Regions from separate parts of the Bacillus sp. JJ1533 genome, predicted to be linked through region 2. Evidence: riboswitches for the same ligand, from Rfam matches in the RefSeq annotation. Region 2 holds a riboswitch; the other holds the start of a gene.
What was found. Region 2 has a riboswitch for thiamine pyrophosphate ahead of thiM (hydroxyethylthiazole kinase). Riboswitches for the same ligand answer to the same signal wherever they lie in the genome.
Positions count from the first base shown of each region.

Region 1 (3,618 bases), on a different contig from region 2:
CATGATAATTTCATCACCAATGTGAAACGGAAATAACATACAACTTATCATTGCTATTAGTACCGAAACTAATTGAATTACCTTTTTTAGTTTGCAAGATATATTTTTGACATTTGTTTCAATTAAATGGGGAATAAATAATAGAAAGACTACCAAAAAAAGCATATTTAATAATAATGTTTCGATATAAGTAAACACCTTACTCCCCCTATTTACTGTTAGAAGATCATCATATGAAACTATCCGACACGGCCAAATGTTATATGGATATTGAATATTAAGAGAATCATCTCTTTTCTTGTCGAATAAATATTCCATTGTTAATAAATGGAACTATTATGAGGGTTAATTCGCCTTCCTAAGGATTGCTCCTATAAATTCGTCAAAAAACAAGAATTTCCTGCTAATTTTTCGGCCATAAACTCAATTTTTATTAAATTTTACACTTAATTGTGAACGGATATTGTTTTGAAGCGAAATGATGATTATTCATTTTAATAGAGTGCTCTCGGGGATAATCAACACCTGAGGATATTGCCACTACAAAAAAGACACCTAGCAAGGGTGCCTTAGAAACCATAGGTAAGTAAACACGTTTACTTACCCTTCAACTGCCCAAACAATCTCCCTACATTCACAACTCCGACATTTTTATATTTTCCAAGAATCACCAACTCTTTTGGAAGGTGTCCAACAGTATGGATTCCGTCTTCATTTAATTGTTCTATGAGACTTGGAATTCCAGTAAATTCGTCCTTCGTTAGTGGTATTTTTTTCAGTGCATCTGTTAGGATAATGTAATCTGACTTATAAAATAAAAAAAGGTCACCAGGTCGTTCAAGGGTAACTTTTCTACGAATCTTTTCTTCTTCAATAAAGATTTTTAGTTCTTCAAACAATTGCTTGTCATTATTTTCATTGAATCGTTTCACATGCTTATGAAGGTTTTCGAGATTGCTAGGTAATTCACTCATGATTCGCGCCTGCTGTTCCGCACCTAATCTGATTAAAAAGGTCTCCGATTTATCAAACCGTTGTGGTAATAAAAAAGCATCACGTAGAAAATAAGGAACTTCAAGTGTGTCCCCTTTATATTCAATTGTACGAATCGTTGTGTACCCTGGCTCTGCCATTTTTTCTGGTTCAGCATCGGTTGAAGCAGAAACTTCATGGCGTGCTTTTTGATTTGTAGTTCCCTTTTTCATAGAAGCAACTAATAAACCCTCTAGTGATTTCAAACGGAGCTCCAATTCGGTAATGTCATAACGTTCTTCCTTCGGAGGTGTTGGATCCTGGTATTCCGGGACCTCAATCGATAATAAGGTGTACACTTCGACGAACCATCTGACAATCCTGTATATGGCTTCCCATGATAAAAGGGCTTCAGAAAAACGAAACTTTCGTTTGTCATGTGAGGCTTGATTACCTAGTTGACGAACTAGATGAAGAGCATCTCTTATTTCAGTTGTAAGAATTCCTTCATTATCTAAAATAGTGAGTCTCCCTTTTAATGTTATACGCGGATCTTCTTTCATTTTTTCATATTTCATTACTTGTTGAAGAATATTTTCAATAAGTACCCTTGAATGGGTAAGCATCGTACGTGGGCTCGAAAAGATGGTATTTTCTAATTCTCTCGCTAAAAAGGCTAGTTCCTTGGATATAGGTTCTAAAAATCTATAAAAATACGAAGATGAATTCATGACATGGTGTTCCTTTCCCGACCGCATAATGAAGGCCAGAATCTTTTTATATAGACTCAGGCCGTCTTTAAGATATTTATTTTAGATGAAATGAAGAGGACAATCAATGGTTTTTACACATTTAAACGTTTTGAAATTTTTGCGTATGAGGCAAAAACCAGGATAATCCGGGTACCACAATGGGACAACAAACCTGTCCTTCTGTCCCAACCTTTGATTCATATCCCTTTTCAATTCACCTTAATTGTGTTAATTTTAATATATAATTAAATATTTTGTATTTTCACTAGGGGAACTCTTGATAAGAGCTGAGAAAAAAGTAGTTACTTTGAAACCCTCATTACCTGAACAGGCTTGTACCTGCGTAGGAATGTGGTAAAGGCAATTTTGATTGTTTATGTACAATACAAACCACTTTCCTGCATTGGAGAGTGGTTTTTTGTTGTGCTTTTACCGTTCTATTCCTTTTAATGCTACAAGTAGACGAACGAAAACGGAGGAATCAGATGAAATTAATCGCTGTGACAGATGATCAACACACCGTAGAAGCTCTAGCTGAAAAAATTACCACGATTAAAGATGTGATTGATTTTGTACAAATTAGAGAAAAAACAAAGTCAGTCAGAGAACTTCTAACATTAATCGAGTCTTTACTCATTAATGGTGTGGAAAAAGAAAAAATCATAATAAATGACCGCTTAGATGTTGCATTATGTATGGGCATTCCTACTGTTCACTTACCTGAGCATGGACTTCCTATACAAATGATTAAACAACGGTACCCTCATATACGGGTTGGCTGCAGTGTTCATTCATTTGAAAAAGCAACAGAAGCTGAAATACATGGAGCAGATTATGTCCTCTATGGTCACTGCTTTGAAACAAGTAGCAAGCAGGGATTGCCTCCAAATGGGATTGAACCCATTCTACATATGAAAGAAGAAATGAAAATCCCTGTCTATGCAATTGGTGGCATAACGCTAGAAAACATTCAATCTATCAAACTTGTTGAGGCAGATGGGATAGCACTCATGTCCAGTATTTTTAACGCTGATAATCCCCTTTTGATAACCAAAAAACTAAATGAGGCGATTCAACATGAAGAATAATTATGAAGTAGTTGTTATTGGTGGTGGGATTATTGGTTCTTCTATTGCCTATTTCTTAGCAAAGGCACATGTAGAGGTGGCATTGTTTGAAGAGGGACAAATAGGAATGAAAACAACGAAAGCGGCTGCTGGCATGCTCGGTGCACATTCAGAAAGTGATGGTGATTACTCCCTCTTCTTCCCTTTTGCAAGATCAAGCCAACTGGAATACACCCGTTTAAAGGATGAACTATATGAAACAAGTGGTGTTGATATTGGGTATAGGACGGGAGGGATACTAAAGCTAGCTTTCACTAATGAAGACAAGCAAAATCTCGATTCGCTTCTTAAGCTGCCGACAGTCAAATGGTTGAACCGACATGAAGTTAAAAGGATGGAGCCTGAGATTAACGATGATGTACTAGGTGCTGCTTATATCCAAGATGATGTGAGTGTAATTCCTACCAGTACTTGTGAGGCTTTTGCAAAAGCCGCTCAGATACATGGTGCTTCTATTGTTGAAAATTGTTATGTATATGAAATCGACAAAAAGGATAGCAACTACATCGTTAAAACAGAAAAAGGCAATGTTGAAGCTAAGCATATCGTTATAGCTACAGGGGTTTATAGCAACAAACTATTTAAGAACCTTGGAATATCTGAACAGTTATCACCTGTTAAAGGAGAAAGTTTAATCATTCAACATCACAATCAGATGTTACAGCACACGTTGTTTTACGATAAATCTTACATCGTGCCAAGAAATAAAGGCAAGCTTGTCATTGGTGCAACGATGGTTCAGGATGACTGGAATGATTCAATTAGCC
Region 1 covers NZ_JBALOV010000013.1:65,122-68,739, forward strand. Annotated here, with positions in the region: gene V7138_RS06875 (ATP-binding protein) at 1-198, opposite strand, end outside; gene V7138_RS06880 (DUF4145 domain-containing protein) at 597-1,703, opposite strand; TPP riboswitch at 1,982-2,091, shown strand; gene V7138_RS06885 (thiamine phosphate synthase) at 2,210-2,812, shown strand; gene thiO (glycine oxidase ThiO) at 2,802-3,618, shown strand, end outside.
Region 1: it holds a riboswitch for thiamine pyrophosphate, as region 2 does, so the genes downstream of both, V7138_RS06885 (thiamine phosphate synthase) here and thiM (hydroxyethylthiazole kinase) in region 2, are expected to answer to the same signal.

Region 2 (3,618 bases):
AAACAACATCAAACAGAAGTTTCGAATTCAAATTACGAATCATACCATCATATCCTTTCAAGGAGAAGCAGTTGTGCTAAAGGCGACAAAATTATAAAAAAGTGGGGCATCCCCCACTTTTTTATAAATCATAACAATGATTCAGAGGTCCACTGCCCTTTCCAAGGTCCAGTCCCGCTTCTAATGCTCCTGTAATATAACGTTTTGCCTCTTGTATACTTGATTTTATATCTAAGCCAGCAGCTAAGTTACAAGCAATGGCTGAGGATAGTGTACAACCTGTGCCATGGGAATTTGGGTTATCGATACGACTTCCCGGGAACCATGTAAATTCCCCATTGCTATATAAGAGATCGTCTGCTGTATCCTCAAGATGACCCCCTTTAACTAAAATCGCACCCTTATACATTTCGGATAATTTTTGAGCCGCCACTTGCATGTCTTCCTTCGTCCGAATCTCCATTCCACAAAGGGCTTCAGCCTCATGAATATTCGGTGTAATAATGGTCGCAAGAGGGATTAATCTCGTAATGAGGGCATCCATTGCTGATTCACTCAATAGTCTGCTACCGCTTGTTGATATCATGACCGGGTCTACCACAATATTTCGAGGTTGATATTCCTCTATTTTCTCCACGATTTTGTTAATAATTTCAGGTGAGGACACCATCCCTATTTTTACACTATCCGGAAAAATATCAGTCATTATGCAATCAAGCTGTTGGCCAACAAATTCAGGAGTGGAATCAAGCACGCCATATACCCCTGTGGTATTTTGAGCGGTCAGAGCCGTAATGGCACTCATCGCATACATTTTATGAGCAGTGATTGTTTTGATATCCGCTTGAATTCCCGCACCCCCACTACAGTCAGAGCCTGCAATCGTTAGGACCTTTTTCATGTTAATTTCCCCTCCTTACCATCTCAGTTGAAAGTTCTCGCAATTCTTTAGTGGCTGTAGTGATATCGGACTGTGCAAAGATTGCAGACACAACAGCGACTCCATCTACCCCACTTCCAGCCAAGTCTAAAACATTCTCTTTGTTAATTCCTCCAATGGCAACGATTGGAATCGAAACGCTTCTGCAAATTTCTCGGACAGTTTCAAATGCCATCGGCTCCGCATCCAGCTTTGTGTTTGTCGGAAAGACAGACCCTATCCCGAGATAATCCGCACCTGCTTTTTCAGCAGCAATGGCTTGTTCCACAGTTTGAGCCGATACCCCAAGAATTTTATCCGTTCCAATTAACTCACGGACTTTTTCAACAGGCATATCCCCTTGGCCAACATGCACACCATCTGCATCACATGCTAGTGCAATCTCGACATTGTCATTAATCACAAATGGAACATGATAAAAAGCAGTTAGCATTTTAAGTTCGATTGCTTCCTGTAAAAACTCATCATAATCGAGTTTTTTTTCTCTTAGTTGCAGAAAAGTAATGCCACCTTGTAGCGCTGCTTCTACTTGCTCGATTAAAGTCTGATTGCCTGTCCAGGCACGGTCTGTTACTGCGTATAATAGCATTTCATTTTTATCGACTTTCAATGTTCATCCCACCTTGGAGTAGTGTATAATCTAATTTGCTTATCGTATCAATCAAATAGGTTCGAAATGATGAGGTGCCCCCATTTAGTTCTTCAACTTTTTGATGTGCCAGTTCTCCGCAATACCCCATCGCGCTCACCGCAGCGGCCGTGCTCTTTAAAATTTCCTGAGGATTTGCACCACAATAAGCAGCCACTACCGCTGAAAGCATGCATCCCGTTCCTGTAATTTTAGACATCATTGGATGACCATTTCTGATGACAAAAGCATCTTCCTGGTTTGCAACAATATCAATAGCACCTGTGATTGCAATAACCGCATCTGTTTGTTTGCTTACCCTTTTCGCAAATTGAACCATTTCATTTATATTTCCTTCATTCATGACATCCTCATCGGCTGCATCCACACCTTTTGTATGGCCACTACCAGCATGAACGGTTTTTATCTCTGATAAATTCCCTCGGATTACAGCAAACTTTACTTCGTTTAAAAGGCGATAGACCGTATCCGTTCTTAGGCTCGATGCCCCTGCCCCAACCGGGTCTAAAACAACAGGATGACCCAATTGATTTGCAGCTTTTCCTGCTAATATCATCGATTCAATCGTTCGTTCATTCAATGTTCCAATATTAATGACCAGCGCGTTACAAATACTTGTAATATCCGCCACTTCCTTTGGATCGTCAGCCATAATCGGTGAACCTCCACAAGCAAGCACAATATTTGCAACATCATTTACCGTCACATAGTTTGTAATATTATGTACAAGCGGTGTTTTTTCTCTTACATTTTTGATGATTTGCTCAAACATTGTTTCTCCTCCTAAATAAAAATGCGGTATACCTGAAAAAGATATACCGCATGAATACACATACTTACTATATTCCCTACGTTGGCATTATCCAAATCAGGTTAAGGGTCAAAGCTACGTTTCGCTTACTCTCAGCCCACATGTGTGAGCTCCCCTATTTATATTTAATTGTTTTTATTATACCATACGAAAAAAATCTGTCATTAAAATGGTTTATTGCTTTCGTCACAACAATAGTGTACGTTACATAGTATAAAACAAATACTGTATGTCATATAGTAATAAAAAATGAGGTGGGTGAATGAGTAACTTATTAAACTCATTAATGACTGAACTTAGAAGAGGAACATTGACACTGGCGGTTTTAAGTCAATTACGAACCCCGCAATATGGGTATTCCCTTGTTCAATTATTAGAGGGTTCGGGAATTTCGATTGACCAAAGTACCTTATATCCCTTGCTTCGCAGACTTGAAAAACAGGAATTGGTCACAAGCAGTTGGGATACGTCTGAAAGCAGACCCCGAAAATACTATGTTTTAAGTGAATACGGGCTCGAGATTTTTTTACAGTTAAAAAAGGAGTGGATTCAAAGTTCAAAAGAGCTATATAGCTTGCTAGAGGGAGAGGAAGATTATGAATCTGATTGATATCTATATTCAGGAGGTAACAAGAAGACTTCCTGAAAAAATGCGTGACGATATCGCACTTGAACTAAGGTCGACCATCGAGGATATGTTGCCAGATGATTACAATGAAGCAGATGTAAAAACTGCACTCGAGAAATTAGGGAGCCCTGTAAAATTGGCTAACAATTATCGAGAGCGACCAATGTACCTTATTGGTCCACGTTATTTTGACGTGTATGTAAACTTGTTAAAAATGATTGTGCCGATTGCCGCGGTTGTTGCATTCATCACGATGTTTGCAGAATATTTTATCGGGTACCAAAGTGGAGAATCGATTATTAATGTCGTTTTGGATATCATAGGCACTGGGATTTGGAGAATCATTGACGTTTCAATTCAAACATTCTTTTGGTTCACCATAGTATTTGCTGTTATCGAAAGAGTAGATAAAGGAAAAGATGACCAACCTCTAACAACTAGTCTTCAAAAATGGACTCCAGATGATTTGAAAAATATCACCTATATTCCTAAGAAAAAAGCAATTTCAAAATTTGAAGTATTTGGTGCCTTATTTTGGACGGCAATCTGGGCAACTCTTTATTTTTATGCCAATCAGCTTCTAGGTATCT
Region 2 covers NZ_JBALOV010000053.1:61,230-64,847, forward strand. Annotated here, with positions in the region: gene V7138_RS23790 (class I SAM-dependent methyltransferase) at 1-97, shown strand, start outside; gene thiD (bifunctional hydroxymethylpyrimidine kinase/phosphomethylpyrimidine kinase) at 122-901, opposite strand; gene thiE (thiamine phosphate synthase) at 903-1,550, opposite strand; gene thiM (hydroxyethylthiazole kinase) at 1,537-2,361, opposite strand; TPP riboswitch at 2,418-2,527, opposite strand; gene V7138_RS23810 (PadR family transcriptional regulator) at 2,663-3,010, shown strand; gene V7138_RS23815 (HAAS signaling domain-containing protein) at 2,997-3,618, shown strand, end outside.